Regions from separate parts of the Kribbella sp. NBC_01505 genome, predicted to be linked through region 1. Evidence: riboswitches for the same ligand, from Rfam matches in the RefSeq annotation. Region 1 holds a riboswitch; the other holds the start of a gene.
The links. Region 1 has a riboswitch for thiamine pyrophosphate ahead of thiS (sulfur carrier protein ThiS). Riboswitches for the same ligand answer to the same signal wherever they lie in the genome.

Region 1 (7,452 bases):
CCCCTGGTGGTGAGGGGTTGGGGAATAGTGTCGCAGGTTTGGGGGCGGGGTGGGGGTGGTGGGGTGGTTTGTGGGGTGTTCGGCGGGGGTGGTGAGGCGTACTGTCGGGGTCTGGGGAGTACTACTTCGCGCCGCGGGGGGCTGGGGCTAGGGGGCGTTATGGGGGTTGTGGAGCGGGCTGAGGTGGTGCGGGCCCATGCGGAGGTTGTGGGGGCCTGGCGGGAGATTGTCGAGCAGGCTTCGGATATGGGGCTGGCCGATCGGATCGCGATCGGGGTGACGTTGCGGGCTCGGGCCGAGGCGTTGGCCGGGTTCGAGGGGCTGGCTCGGGACGCGGGGGATCTGGCGACTGATGCGCGGGCGTTCGCGGCGGCGGTGCGGGCGCAGAATCCGTTGAGCGGGGTGATGGCGGGGGTCGGTCTCGCGGCGGGGGTGCTGGGGTTCTTCGGGTGGTGGTCGTTCCAGGCTTTGCGGACGGTGTTCGCGCCGGCGGCCGAGGTGGGGATGGCGCAGACGACCGCGGCGTTGATCGGGGTGGTGACGGTCGCGTCGGGGGCGGTGATCGTGTCGGTGGTTCGGGCCGCGCTGGAGGCTGCGCGGGCGGCGTTGGAGTCGCTGGAGAGTCTCGGTGCGCGGTCGCATCCTTCGGCGGTGTTGCTGCGGGAGGTTCGGCCGGCTGAGGAGCGGTTGTTCGCGGTGTTCCGGCAGCAGGTGCCGGAGCCACCGATCAGTGCTGGGCCGTTGATCGTGATCGGGACGGTCGGGGTGCTGGCGGGGGCCGTGTGCGCGGCGTTGGCCGGGGTCGGGGTAGCGGCCGGCTGAAAGTGCGCTGAGCTCTGGCCGAGGGGTCGATCGGAGTGCTATGCAGGTCTCTTCGCCTGGGTCGTCCAGGCGCTGACAATCCCGCCGCGGGGGGACCGACGGCGGGTTTGGGGGGAACCACTGTGGTGTGTATTCGTGCTGCGTTCATGGCTGTCGTGGTGCTCGGTTTCGGGGTCGGGTGCGGTACGGCGGAGTCCACCGAGCCGGCCGCGGTCGCCGGCAAACCAATCGCAAAGACCGTCACCACCCAACCGCCAACGGCTCAACCGGCAACCGCTCAACCCGCAACCGCTCAACCGGCGACCACGCCGACACCGGCCGTCACGACGACGGTGAAGCCGAAGCTCGTCGTACCGAAGACGACCACGAAATCGGTCGTCGAGCTCAAGGTGATCCCGTTCAAGAAGAAGACGGTCACCGACAGCGCCCTGCCGAAGGGCGAGCGCACGATCCGGACCCCGGGCGTCAACGGTTCCCGGAAGCTCACGTACGACGTCACCTATGTCGACGGGAAGCAGACGACGAAGAAGCTCGTCCGCCAGGAGGTCGCCAAGGAACCGCGAACCCAGGTGACGGCCGTCGGTACCAAGGTCGAAGCGGAGGAGACCGGCGGCGGCTGCGATCCGAACTACAGCGGCTGCGTCCCGATCGCGAGCGACGTCGACTGCTCCGGCGGCAGCGGGAACGGCCCTGAGTACGTCGATGGCCCAGTCACCGTCACCGGATCCGACATCTACCGCCTGGACGCCGACCACGACGGCATCGGCTGCGAGTAGGCACGGCATGCCGGGCCATGCGATGTAATGCGTGGGTGTTGACCTACGAGCTGACGTCCAGGGACCTGGAGGAGGTCCGGTTCGCGCTGTCGCCTGCGGCGGAGACTGTGCTGAGCCTGCGGGCGCTGCGGGACCCCGGTCGGTTTCCCCTGCAGCTTCCGTGGGTTCGTGCGGTGCAGCCGCTTCTGAGTGACCTGGACTGGACAGTCCTCGGCCAGCTCGTCAACGACACGATGGGCAGCCCGGACTTCCTCACGCCGCGGCCGACCTCGCCGCTCACCCAGTTCGCCGATGAGCTCGAGCTGATAGCCGCGGTCGATCAAGACACGTTCACCCGACAGCTCACGGCGGTGAACGGCGAGCTGGACCAAGACCTCACGCCGGCCCGGGTCGCCACGGCACTCAGCGACTACTGGCAGACGGTCATGGCGCCGTACTGGAATCGCATGCGGACGATCCTCTCCGCCGACATCACCTATCGCGGCCACATCCTCACCCAGCAAGGCACCGCCGCGATGCTCAACGAGCTAGGCCCCGCAATCTCTTACCACCAAGGGCTTCTGAAGGTCGACAAGGTCAGCGAACAAAGCCGCACCGAGAGCGTCGACGGCCGCGGCCTCGTCCTCCAGCCAACCCTCTTCGGCCCCCACGCTGTCATCCCGTACGACCCCGGCGCCGAACCGTTCCTCGGCTACCCGCCCCGCGGCCAGGCCAACCTGTGGACCGTCGTCGATCCGCCCACGCCACAGGACCTGGCCCAACTCATCGGTACGGCGCGCGCCCGCATCCTGCAGCTCCTCACGCATCCGCGCACCACCACCGACGTGGCCGCCGAGCTGCAGGTCACCCCGTCAGCGGTCAGCCAGCACCTCCAACTGCTCCGCCGTACCGGCCTGGTCGAAGCGCAACGAGCCGGCAAGCAGGTGCTCTACCGACCGACAGAGTTGGCCCAATTGCTGACAGGACACTAGTGTCCCGCAAACGATGTAGGTCGAGTGATATCGGTGTCCAGGTGCGTGCATCGTGGTGCTTGAGGCGCGTCCTCGATGCGGTGTTCATCGTGGGCGTGACTCAAGCGCCGCGAGGTGCGTGCCTGGGCGCCGATAGCGCCGAGCTACATTGTTTGCGGGACACGGAAGTCGAAACCAGACCGCGGGAGCTCGCACCGGAGTGGGCTGAGAGGGCGACAGAGCAGGCGTCGCCGACCGCTGAACCTGAATCGGGTAATTCCGACGGAGGGAGGACGCATGACGCAGTACGACGAGTCACCGGCCGAGCACGCCGTGTGGGTGAACGGTACGGCGACCACCAGCGGACCGGGGATGTCGGTCGCGGAGCTGGTCCGGGAGATGTCGGACCGGCAGACCGGGATCGCGGTCGCGGTGAACCAGAGTGTGCTGACCCGCGGCGAGTGGGCCGCCACGATCCTGACCGCGGGTGACCGGGTCGAGATCGTCGGCGCGGTCCAGGGAGGCTGAGATGGACGACCCCTTCGAGCTGGGCGGCCGCACGTACTCCTCGCGGCTCATCATGGGCACCGGCGGTTCGGCCAACCTGGAAGTGATGGAGGAGGCATTGATTGCCTCCGGCACCCAGTTGACCACGGTCGCGATGCGCCGGCTGGGCACCGGGCACGAGGGTTCGGTGCTCGATGTGCTGAAGCGGCACGGGATCGAGATCCTGCCGAACACGGCCGGCTGTCACACCGCCGCGGAGGCCGTGCTGACCGCGCGGCTGGCGCGCGAGGCGCTGGGGACCGATCTGATCAAGGTCGAGGTGGTTGCCGACGACCACCTGCTGCTGCCGGATCCGGTCGAGCTGCTCGACGCCGTCGACATCCTGGTCGCCGACGGCTTCACCGTGCTCCCCTACACGAACGACGACCCGATCCTGGCCCGCCGCCTGGAGCAGGCCGGCTGCGCGGCCGTGATGCCGCTGGCCGCACCGATCGGTTCCGCGCTCGGCATCCGCAACCCGCACAACATCTCCCTGATCGTCGAGGGCGCGAACGTCCCGGTCATCGTCGACGCCGGCCTCGGTACGGCGAGCGACGCGGCACTGGCGATGGAGCTCGGCTGCGCAGCCGTCATGCTGGCGACCCCGGTCACCCGCGCGGAGAAGCCGGCCCTGATGGCGGCCGCGATGCGCGACGCGGTCAGCGCCGGCCGGAACGCTTTGCTGGCAGGGCGAGTCCCCCGCCGCTGGCACTCCGCGCAGGCGTCCTCCCCCACAACCGGACTGCCGACTTCGGAGTAGCTATGGACTTGGCGACAGTAGCGGCGGCCAACGACGCGTGGATGGGTCCGGCGCCGGAAGGCTCGGAGATCGTGGAGACCGCGGAGTACCGGCTGGTCCGGCTCCCCGATCGCTTCCCCCATCCGCTGCAGGTGCAGTGGATCAAGTCCACGCGCCCGGCGGCCGCCGTACTGGATGACGCGGTTGCCAAAGCATCCACCTATGGCCTGCCCGAGGTGTCCGTCTACGTCAAGATCAGTTCGCCCGCGGGCCTCGACGAGGCGCTGCTGGAGCGTGGCGCCGAGTACGTCGACACTGCCGACGTACTGGCCCTAGCTCTGCCCGCTGAGGTCAAGGCACCGGAGCTCGAGGCTCGCTGGGTGACCGAGCTGGAGATCGCCCGCGATGCCAACGCGGTGGCGTCCACAGTCTTCGGTGGTTCCAGAGCCTCCGACGAGGATCTCGCGTCGCGCTTGGCCGCCTACCGCAGGCAGACCGAGGCGCAAGCCGGCGGCGTGCTGGTCGGCTATGTGGACGGCGTCCCGGCCGGAGCCGCCGGCATCGACCTGGTCGACGGTGTCGCGCGGATCTGGGGCGGCTCCGTCCTCGAGGAGTATCGGGGCCACGGCATCTATCGCGCGTTGACGGCCGTCCGGTTGGCCTACGCCGTTGAGCACGGCGCCACGATGGCGCTCACCCAGGGGCGAGTCGCCACGAGCTCCCCGATCCTCAAACGGCTCGGCTTCGTCTCCTACGGCCAGCAGCGTTCGTACCGGCTCCCGTTGAGCTAGTCGTTGTCGCGGATCGTTCCCGTCACCCGATAAGGCACCTTCAGTACGGCGCCGTCCGCCGCCGTGATCACGACCGTGAACGTCTCGGCCTTCTCACGGAGTTTGTCGTCCTTGATCGGTACGACGAACTGTCCGGTTGTCTGGCCTGGTTCGATCTGCGGGTAGAGGCCTTCCTGCGGGTTGACGAAGTCGACGCCGAGTTTCGCCGTACCGCTGCGAAGTTCGGCGGTCAGATTGACCGTGCGATCCGACGGGGCGGACAGCTTCATCGGAAAGACCACACCGCCACGCCCCTCGATCCCGACGCCCGGTCCGATGGTCACCGTTGGGGTCGGATCGTCGTCGCGCACAATCCCGTGGGCGAGCGACCGGCCGATCATCGCATCGGTCGATCCGGCGAGCACCATGATGAACTCCTCGTCCGTCCCGTCCCGCTTGTTCGGGCGCAGCGGAACCTTGATCGTGACCGAGCGACGCCCGGCGGGAATCGTCACCCGGCCGTGGAACGCGCCCACCACGTCACTGTTCAGATCCCCGGACAGCTCCGCCCAGAACGTCACCGGCCGCGGGCTGACCCGCGACATCCGCACCTGGAAGTCGGCCGTCCGCGGTCCGGAATCACCCTCGACCATGTCCACATCCGCGACCGACAGCACCGGCAGCATCCGCGGTCGCCACTGACTGAGCGCAGGAGTCGAGAACGACAGATCAGCCAGGTACGCCGTACCTCGGGCAACCCGATCGGTCCGGATCTCCACCGATCGCACGTCGCGGAGATCAACCGCAAGACCGGCCAGCGGGATCCGGACCGTCTGCATCAGCACCTTCGGCAGCAGATAAGCGATCTTGCCCGGCAGTGGCTGCAACGCCTTACTGACCGTGGATACCGGCACGCTGGCCACCCGACCGTGACCGTCGACCAACCGGACCGAAAGATCGGTCGACCGTTCAGTTGCCGCACGCAACGACAGCACGGAGTACTGCCGAACGTCGCGCCGTCCAGCCGGCAGATCGAAGCGCAGCCGTCCAGTTGTCCCGGTCCAGCTCAGCTCCGTCGCCCGCCCGGCGACAAGATTCTCCACCGGCGATTCGGCCACCCAATGCGGTGTTCGCGAGTAGCCGTCGCGCACGCAGTCCGCCGAGCAGACCCGGGTCCGAGCAGCCCCGGTCAGTACGCCGGCCGGCCCGTCCAGGCGGGCGACGTCGTACCGATGTGGCGACTGTGCCATCACGGAAACGACCGCGCGACCAGCTGAGCGAGCGGGCGTGTTGGATCCGTCGAGCAGCGGCAGCAGCGCCGTCTCCCGACCGAGCTCGAGCCGGAAGAACCCAGCCATATAAGCCCGTCCGACCGCCTCCTGCTCGACCGCGGTCAGCCGTTGCTTCGACTTCGAGCCGCAGGGTTCGGCCTTGGCGTCGGCGGTCCAGTCGTCCGTTGTCGGCGAGACCGAGCGGCCCGGCGTCCATTCGGTGTTGAAGAAGTTGTGGTTGGCACCCATCATCAGCACGGTCGACCGCGCCGCGGGATCGCCGGTCATCGAGTACCGGGTGTCGTCGTAGTAGCGCTGACCGGACAGGTCTGCCACGTCGCCGTCGCAGTACGGGAGGATCACGCTCATCGCGACCCCGGGCAGGTTCGGCCGCAGGTAGCCGCCGGGAGCGAGCAGCAGGACCGCGCGGATACCGAACGGTTCCCCGAGGTCCGCGTTCAACTGGACCGCGCGAGCGACGCCCTCACCACCGCGGGAATGACCCATCAGGCCGACGCGCCGAAGGTCGAGCTTGCCGAGGAACTTGCGGCCGAAGGGCCCGTCGGCGTGGGTGGACCAGCGTTGCCAGAGCTTGAGGTGGGCGATCACCAGCTGGGCGCGGGCCAGCGAGCCGGTCATCTGGGTGTCGAAGTCCGCGATGTTGATGGCGTTCGCGCTGATCGAGACCACCTGGTAGCCGTGACTGGCGAGTGCCTTCGCCGGAGCGTCGTATCCGGCGTAGCTCGGGATCGACTTCGTCCCCTTCGGGCACGGCCACTCCATCAGGTCACCCGGGTCGACGTCCTTGGCGTAGCAGGTCAGGTGGATGCCGTGCAGGAACAGCACCAGCGGCCGCCGCCCGGGTGCCCCGATCGGCGAATACGATCGCCCGGCCAGCTCGCTCTTGATCTTGAACGCCGGGATGTCGACCACCCGATCACCCAGGTTGTAGTCACCGACCTCGACCCGGTACTTCCCGGCCGTGCCTGGATCGACCGGCAGGAATGCCGCGGCGGATGCCGTTGCTACCAACGGTGTCGCCAGCACCACGAGCGCGATGAGCAGCCTGGAGATCTTCACGGTCGCGAGCCTAGGCTGCCAAGGGGTAACCGAAGATCACTGTTTGATGGAGGATGAATGGGTACGCTCGAATATCCGAAGCCTGAGGGTGTTGCGCCGGGCAACGGCTACAGCCATGTGGTGACCGGACCCGGCCAATGGGTCGCGATCGCCGGCCAGGTTGCCCTCGATGCGGACGGCAATCTCGTCGGCAAGGGCGATGCGGAGGCCCAGACCCGGCAGGTGTTCGCCAACCTGGAGGCCGCGTTGAAGGCTGCGGGAGCCACCTGGGCGAACGTGGTGAAGCTGAACTTCTACCTGACCGACATGGCCAACCTTCTGGCACTGCGCAAAGTCCGGGACGAGCACCTCGGTAGCGGCCCGCGGCCGGCGAGCACCGCCGTACAGGTGGTTGCGTTGTTCAGCCCTGAGGCACTGATCGAGATCGAGGCATACGCCGTTATCTGAGTTCGTTCACGGCCAGCTGCGCGGCGAGGCCGATGGTGGAATCGGCGCGCG
Region 2 (7,452 bases), 120 kb from region 1:
CTCCGAGGCCATCGCCGCCGGTGTCCTGTATGTGATGGCGATCGGCCTGCACGCACCGGTCTCCACGACCCACACGATCACCAGCGCCGTCATGGGTGCGGGCGCCACGAAGCGCCTGTCCGCCGTCCGGTGGGGTGTCGCCAAGGGCATCGTCACCGCCTGGGTGCTGACCATTCCGGCCGCTGGTCTGGTCGCCGCCGCTTGCTACGGGATCGCGCACCTGATCCTGGAATGAGATTCCCGAATCTCATTCATTTCGAATTCATCCACCACCCCTACGGTCGGTCGAGTGCCACAACTCGTCCGCCGAGGGATGTGATCGGGATGGATCTGTCGTTTCTCGTCATCGTGGTGATCGTCACCGCACTGGTGTTCGACTTCACGAACGGCTTCCACGACACCGCTAACGCGATGGCGACGTCGATCGCCACCGGCGCGCTCAAACCGAAGGTCGCGGTGGGGCTGTCCGCCGTACTGAACCTGGTCGGCGCGTTCGTCTCCACCGAAGTCGCCAAGACCATCTCGAGCGGTCTGGTCGACGATACGAAGGTCACGGTCCCCATCATCTTCGGCGGCCTGGTCGGCGCGATCCTGTGGAACCTACTGACCTGGTACGTCGGTTTGCCCAGCTCCTCGTCGCACGCGCTCTTCGGCGGCCTGATCGGCGCCACGTGGATTGCGGCCGGCAGCGGTGCGGTCAACTTCGGCACGGTCGCGCAGAAGATCATCATCCCGGCGGTCGCCGCGCCGATCGTGGCCGGTGTGGTCGCGCTGCTCGGCACCTTCCTGGCCTACAAGATCACCGCCCGCGCCCGGAAGAAGAGCGTCGACGACGGCTTCCGGGTCGGTCAGATCGCGTCCGCCTCGCTGGTCTCGCTGGCGCACGGCACCGGTGACGCGCAGAAGACGATGGGCATCATCACGCTGGTCCTGATCACCTCCGGCAGCCTCGCGCAGGGTTCGCGTCCGCCGCTCTGGGTGATCTTCGCCGCCGGTCTGGCGATCGCGGCCGGTACCTACCTGGGCGGCTGGCGGATCATCCGGACGATGGGCAAGGGCCTGACCGAGATCGAGTCGCCGCAGGGCTTCGCCGCGGAGACCAGCTCGACCGCAGTGCTGCTGGCCTCCTCCCACCTCGGCTTCCCGCTGTCCACCACGCAGGTCTGCTCCGGCAGCATCCTGGGCTCTGGTCTGGGCAAGCGGCTGGCCGAGGTGCGCTGGACGGTCGCCGGCCGGATGGCGCTGGCCTGGCTGTTCACGCTGCCCGCCGCGGCGATCGTGGGGGCACTGGCCGGTCGCGTCGCGAACTCCGGAAACCTCGGGGTCGCGCTGATCGCCGTACTGGCTGTGGCGGCCGGCGGGGGCATCTACCTGGCTTCGCGGCGTACGCCGGTCACCTCCAACAACGTGAACGAGTACCCGAGCACCCCGGCCGCCTCCTCGGCGCCCGCGGCGGTCTGAGAGGGGCAGGACGATGCACATCAACTGGAGTGCACTCGGTGAGGTCGCCCTGGTCAGCCTGCTCTTCGGAGTGGGGCTGGCGGTGCTGTTCGCCTTCGGTGTGACCGCCATGGCGCGCCGGGCGGCAGCTATCGACGAGAAGCGGCCGGCCCCGATGGTGGACACCGCAGTGGCGTCACTGTGCTTCGCAGCGTGCCTCGCTGCGGTGCTCTACGGGCTCTACCTGATCATCCCGCAGTTCCATTAGGCACTAGCGGTTCCAGCGGCGCACTGCCTTGGCCACGTCCTTGGTGCGCACCGCGTCGAGGTTCTGTTCCCAGGCTGTGAAGAGCCGGTCGCCAAGGGCGTCCGCGTCCAGACCAGCCTGGGGGCGAACGGCCACTGCCCAGGTGGCAGCGGCCGCGTGCCCCTGCTGGTGCAGCAGGTGATCGACGGTGGCCTGGATACGCCGCCGGTTCTCACCGGTCAGGCCGCGTGCGGCCCAGTCCTGCAGGATGGCCGCGTCGTCTGCCGTCATCTGGGCCAGATAGGTCAGTGGACCGCGCCAGAAACCCCGGTGACCGATGCTGTCCAGGCGCTCGAGCGGGAACCAGCCGTTCGCGCAGCGGCGCCCGTTGACCGCGGCCTCGACCTCACGGGCGCGCTCGGCGTCCAGGTCCCGGGTGGACCAGTCGATGAAATAGGCCCCCGCATCCGGGATGTGCTCCGCGACATGCGGTGCCACCACCAGCGTCCCGGGTTCGAACAGGCGCAGTTCTTCCGGTGAATCGAACACAAAACCTTCCCCCGCCCAGCACAAGGCAAGCAGCACAGAAATCCCCCAGATTCCTGCCTTGTCAATAACAAGTGCCCTTCGTACCCTCACAGACCGTCAAGGGTCAACCCCTTGTCCGGGGTGCGTCGGTGCTATTGCCGCCGCTCGGCCCGGCGTGCCAGCTCCTCGCGGTCCAGCTCATCCGCCTCTTCTGGAGTCGGCGCGGAGCCGCCGTACGCGGCCGGCAGCCACCAGGCGCCCGGCGGCTGCTCCGGGTAGGCGCGGATGGTGTCGTCGAGCATCTCGGCCATCGTCGACCGCAGTACGGCGGTCGCCTCGACCGGATCGTCGTCCGTGGTCACGGCCATCGGCGTACCGACCGTGATCGCGATCGTGCGGTGCCGGGAGAAGTCCTTCGGGTGGTCCTTGGTGAGCATCCGCTGGGTGCCCCAGAGGATCAGCGGGATCACCGGTACGCCGGCCTCCGCCGCCATCCGGACCGTCCCGGACTTGAACTCCTTCAGCTCGAACGACCGGCTGATCGTCGCCTCCGGGAAGACACCGACCACCTCACCGGCCCGCAAGTACTCAAGTGCTTGTGAGTACGACGCCGCGCCGGCACCGCGGTCCACCGGGATGTGGTGCATCCCGCGCATCAGCGGACCGGACCAGCGGTTCCGGAACAGGATGTCCTTGGCCATGAACCGGACCAGCCGCTTGCTCGGCACAGCGCCGTACCCGCCGAGGATGAAGTCGACGTAGCTAATGTGGTTCAGCGCGATCACCGCACCGCCGCTACGGGGCACGTTCTCGGTGCCGGAGAGCTGGAAGTTCACGTCCAGCACCTTGAAGGCCGTCCTGGCGAAACCGACTACCGGCGGATACACAAAGTCGCGCATCGTCGGAACTCTACTAAGGTATGGCTGATAACTGGAGATCGCGGGAGCTCGCACCGTAGTGGGCTGAGAGGGCGGCTGGAGGAATCCGGCGCCGCCGACCGCCGAACCTGTCCGGGTAATTCCGGCGTAGGGAGCACAGCAAGTGACAACTATCGGCACCGTACGACCGACTGTCACCACCGGCCCGATCTCGGGGTCGGAGAAGATCTACCGCGGCGAGCTGGGAGTTCCAGCTCGCCGCGTCCATCTCACCAACGGCGAGCACTTCGACCTGTACGACACGTCCGGGCCGTACACGGACGCGACCGCGCAGATCGACGTACAGACCGGTCTGCCCGCGCTGCGGCGCGAGTGGGTGGCCGGGCGGGCGAACCTGACCCAGCTCGCCCACGCCCGAGCAGGCACCATCACCGAGGAGATGCGGTACGTCGCACTCCGGGAGAACATGGATCCGGAGTTCGTCCGGTCCGAGGTGGCCCGCGGCCGGGCCGTCATCCCGGTCAACCGCCGGCACCCGGAGAGCGAGCCGACGATCATCGGCAAGAAGTTCCTGGTGAAGGTGAACGCGAACATCGGCAACTCCGCGGTCAGCAGCTCGATCGAGGACGAGGTCGAGAAGCTCGTCTGGGCCACCCGTTGGGGCGCGGACACCGTGATGGATCTGTCCACCGGCAAGAACATCCACGAGACCCGCGAGTGGATCCTGCGGAACTCACCCGTCCCGATCGGGACCGTGCCGCTCTACCAGGCGCTGGAGAAGGTGAAGGGTGATCCGGCCGCACTGACGTGGGAGGTCTACCGCGACACGGTGATCGAGCAGTGCGAGCAGGGTGTCGACTACATGACCGTGCACGCGGGCGTGCTGCTGCGGTACGTGCCGCTGACCGCGCGGCGGATCACCGGCATCGTCTCGCGCGGCGGGTCGATCATGGCGGCCTGGTGCCTCGCGCATCACCAGGAATCCTTCCTGTACACGCATTTCGCCGAGCTGTGCGAGATCCTGCGTGAGTACGACGTGACGTTCTCGCTCGGCGACGGGCTTCGGCCGGGATGTATCGCGGACGCGAACGACGCGGCGCAGTTCGCCGAGCTGCGGACGCTCGGGGAGCTCACCAAGATCGCCTGGGAGCACGACGTCCAGGTGATGATCGAGGGTCCGGGGCACGTGCCGATGAACAAGATCGCGGAGAACGTGCGGCTCGAGGAGGAGCTCTGCGGTGAGGCGCCGTTCTACACATTGGGGCCGTTGGCAACTGATGTGGCGCCGGCGTACGACCACATCACCAGCGCCATCGGCGCGGCGCAGATCGGCTGGCTGGGTACGGCGATGCTGTGCTACGTCACGCCGAAGGAGCACCTCGGTCTGCCGGACCGCGATGACGTCAAGGTCGGCGTGATCACGTACAAGATCGCTGCCCACGCTGCCGATCTGGCCAAGGGGCACCCGGGGGCGCAGGCCTGGGACGACGCGTTGTCGACGGCCAGGTTCGAGTTCCGCTGGGAGGATCAGTTCAACCTCTCGCTGGATCCGGACACGGCACGGTCCTACCACGACGAGACGCTGCCGGCCGAGCCCGCGAAGACCGCGCACTTCTGCTCGATGTGTGGGCCGAAGTTCTGCTCGATGCGGATCACCGCGGACATCCGCAAGTACGCCGAGGAGCGCGGGCTGACGTCGACCGAGGCGATCGAGGCCGGCTTCAACGAGATGTCCGAGACCTTCAAGGCCAATGACAGCAAGGTCTATCTGCCGTTGGCCGACTGACTCTGCAGCCAGGGTCCGACCTGAGCCGCTGCAGTGTCGAGCAGGCTGAGGTGAGTCTCTCCCGGCAGGATCGTCACCTTCACATGGGGCGCCTGCCGGGAGAACTCGGCCAGTTTCGTCGCGTCGAACACCTCGTCGTCCGCACCGACCTGGACGCCGACGGGTCCGTCGATCCGCTGCAGATCGGTGTCCGCGTGATCGGCGTTCTGCGCGAGCGCCATGTTCACCGTGTACCGGTTCACCATCCCGGACTCGCGCAGTTCTTCAGTGGTGTAAGCAAAGCCGAGCGCCTTGGCGTGGCCGTCGATCCGGCCACCGGCCACGGCATTGGCGATGCTGCGTCGGTGATGATGGCTCTGGTGCAGATCGTCGCGAAGTTACTGCCCCGCGCGACTTTCTCGGTGTCGGAATGCAGCCCGTAGTCCGGAGCGAGGAAGACGTGACCGGCGATCGCGTCAGGGAACCGGTTCAGGCTGTTGAGGATCAATCCGGCCCCGGCCGAATGTCCACCGGCGAATTCCGGGAGCCCCGGCCGGCCCGGCCCTGGGCTCGTGTCGCCACCTTGTCACCGTAGGTCGATGGGGTGCTGGGCGGCGGTTTTGGGGCCTTTGGAGCAGGAAAAGTGAGCTTTTCGGCCTTACGCGGAGTGAAATCGCCCGGTGAGTCGAGATGGCGAAGTGGCTCGATTGAGCGGAGAATTGGGGAATCGGCTGCCTTGCGGGGTGACTACGGGGAGTGATCGGGTGAACCGATTCAGGTTTTTGCCTTCACTCAGCGTGAATAAGACTGTAGCCTTAATCCGTCAGTGAGGAGGTGCAGGGCAGTGGTCTTTGTTCTCACGGTAGATCAGCGGGGCAGTCGAATCACCAGCGATCTCGTACCCGAGCTACTGAACAATCTGAATCGCCGTCCCCGGCGTCCCGGACTTCTCCGCAAGTTCGAGCGGACCGCGGGGGACGAGTTTCAGGGCGTGCTTTCCGGGGCCAAGGCAACGATCGACATCATCGTCGAGCTGCTCCGCCTGGACTCCTGGTACGTCGGGCTCGGGATCGGCGACGTGATCGAGCCGCTCCCGCGCAGCACGCGGGCCGGTAACGGGGACGCGTTCGTGTATGCGCGGCAGGCGGTCGACAAGGCGAAGATCAGTCCGCACCATGTCAATGTGTGCGGCTCCGACGCCCAGGTGGCCGATCAGGTGGAGACGGTGCTCTGGTTGATGGCGTCGGTACTGCGCCGGCGCAGCGACCGCGGGTGGGCTGTCGCCGACCTGCTGGCAGAGGGACTGACACGACGGGAGATCGGCGTGAAACTGGGGATCAGCCAATCTGCGGTAACCCAACGGGCTCAGGCGGCCGGAGTGGCCGAGGAGCAGCGTGGACGGTTGCTCGCGACCGAATTGCTCGCCCGCGTCGAGGTCGCTGCGTGACGGCACTCGTCCTGGCGCTCACCGGAGCCGGGCTGATCCTCGCCGTACTGGCGTGGGTGCCCAAGGCTGGTGCGACGCTGGAGATCATCCTCAGCGGCCTGATGCTGGCCTGTGGAGTGGCCGGCGGCCTGGTGCTGCTCTACGGCAACGGTGTGGCCGACTGGGACGAGCGCTGGTGGAATGTGCTGCTCCTGCTGGCCGGAGGGCTCGCAGTGACCGGCGGCGGCCCGCTGACGACCTCTGTGCTCGCTTTGGTGGACCGGGGCAACACTCGGGCCCAGTCGACCCAAAAGGCCGGTGAGGTGCTGCGTGGCGGCGCCCTGATCGGTTCACTCGAGCGTGGTGCGATCTTCGCGGCCCTGGTGGCCGGCTGGCCGGAGGGGCTGGCCATCGTGCTGGCGATCAAGGGGCTGGCCCGCTATCCCGAGCTACGCAGTCCTGACCAGCCCGCCTCCGTCACTCCGCAAGCAGTAGCGGAGCGCTTCATCATCGGCACCTTCACCAGCGTCCTGTGGTCAGTGACCTGCGCCGGCTTCCTTCTATCGCACTAGCTCTGAGACGGAGTGGTCATGTGCTGACGACTATGTCGTTGACTACCTTGTCGTGCCAGGTCTGCTGCTTCTCGTCCCAGAGCGGCCAGAGCAGGTTGATGAAGCAGAGGTAGTTGAAGAAGTAGGCGAGGAGCTCGCGGCCGAGGTTCGCGCCGAAGCCGATCCTTTCACCGGTACTGATGCTGATGACCCGCGACCCGGTCATCTTCTTGCCGAGTGACTGGCCGGTGCGGCCTTGCTGGACCACCCGGTTCAGGAACCAGATCACGGTGCTGCAGATGCCGCCGATGGTCAGCGGGAGACCGGCTGCGTCGGCGTGGGGGCCGGTGCTGATCGAAATGGTGACGATGAGGCCGATCCCCATCGGAAACCCCTGGAGAACGCTGTCGATGAGGGAGGCGCCCACCCGGGTGGTGTAGCCGACCGGCTGACCGGGCAGCGCGTACCGGTAGCTGCCCTTCCCAGAAGGCCCTTGGTTGTAAGGGTTGTAGCCCGGCTGGATGTGCCCGCTGGGCTGATACCCGCCACCGGGCTGTCCCGGCGGAAGCTGGTTGGGCTGACCCGGTGGGTACTGATTGGGCTGGCCTGGCGGCGTG

Region 2: another riboswitch for thiamine pyrophosphate. It lies ahead of thiC (phosphomethylpyrimidine synthase ThiC); the one in region 1 lies ahead of thiS (sulfur carrier protein ThiS).

The regions. Positions count from the first base shown of each region.
Region 1 covers NZ_CP109425.1:4,356,963-4,364,414, reverse strand. Annotated here, with positions in the region: tRNA gene OG474_RS20660 (tRNA-Lys) at 1-3, opposite strand, end outside; gene OG474_RS20655 (hypothetical protein) at 160-822, shown strand; gene OG474_RS20650 (G5 domain-containing protein) at 969-1,598, shown strand; gene OG474_RS20645 (DUF5937 family protein) at 1,634-2,569, shown strand; TPP riboswitch at 2,741-2,856, shown strand; gene thiS (sulfur carrier protein ThiS) at 2,846-3,076, shown strand; gene OG474_RS20635 (thiazole synthase) at 3,078-3,854, shown strand; gene OG474_RS20630 (GNAT family N-acetyltransferase) at 3,857-4,624, shown strand; gene OG474_RS20625 (hypothetical protein) at 4,621-6,954, opposite strand; gene OG474_RS20620 (RidA family protein) at 7,012-7,401, shown strand; gene OG474_RS20615 (serine hydrolase) at 7,394-7,452, opposite strand, start outside.
Region 2 covers NZ_CP109425.1:4,478,535-4,485,986, forward strand. Annotated here, with positions in the region: gene OG474_RS21185 (anion permease) at 1-235, shown strand, start outside; gene OG474_RS21190 (anion permease) at 325-1,461, shown strand; gene OG474_RS21195 (hypothetical protein) at 1,475-1,708, shown strand; gene OG474_RS21200 (hypothetical protein) at 1,712-2,272, opposite strand; gene OG474_RS21205 (lysophospholipid acyltransferase family protein) at 2,368-3,114, opposite strand; TPP riboswitch at 3,145-3,264, shown strand; gene thiC (phosphomethylpyrimidine synthase ThiC) at 3,257-4,879, shown strand; gene OG474_RS21215 (alpha/beta fold hydrolase) at 4,858-5,202, opposite strand; gene OG474_RS21220 (SatD family protein) at 5,703-6,305, shown strand; gene OG474_RS21225 (hypothetical protein) at 6,302-6,856, shown strand; gene OG474_RS21230 (RDD family protein) at 6,873-7,452, opposite strand, start outside.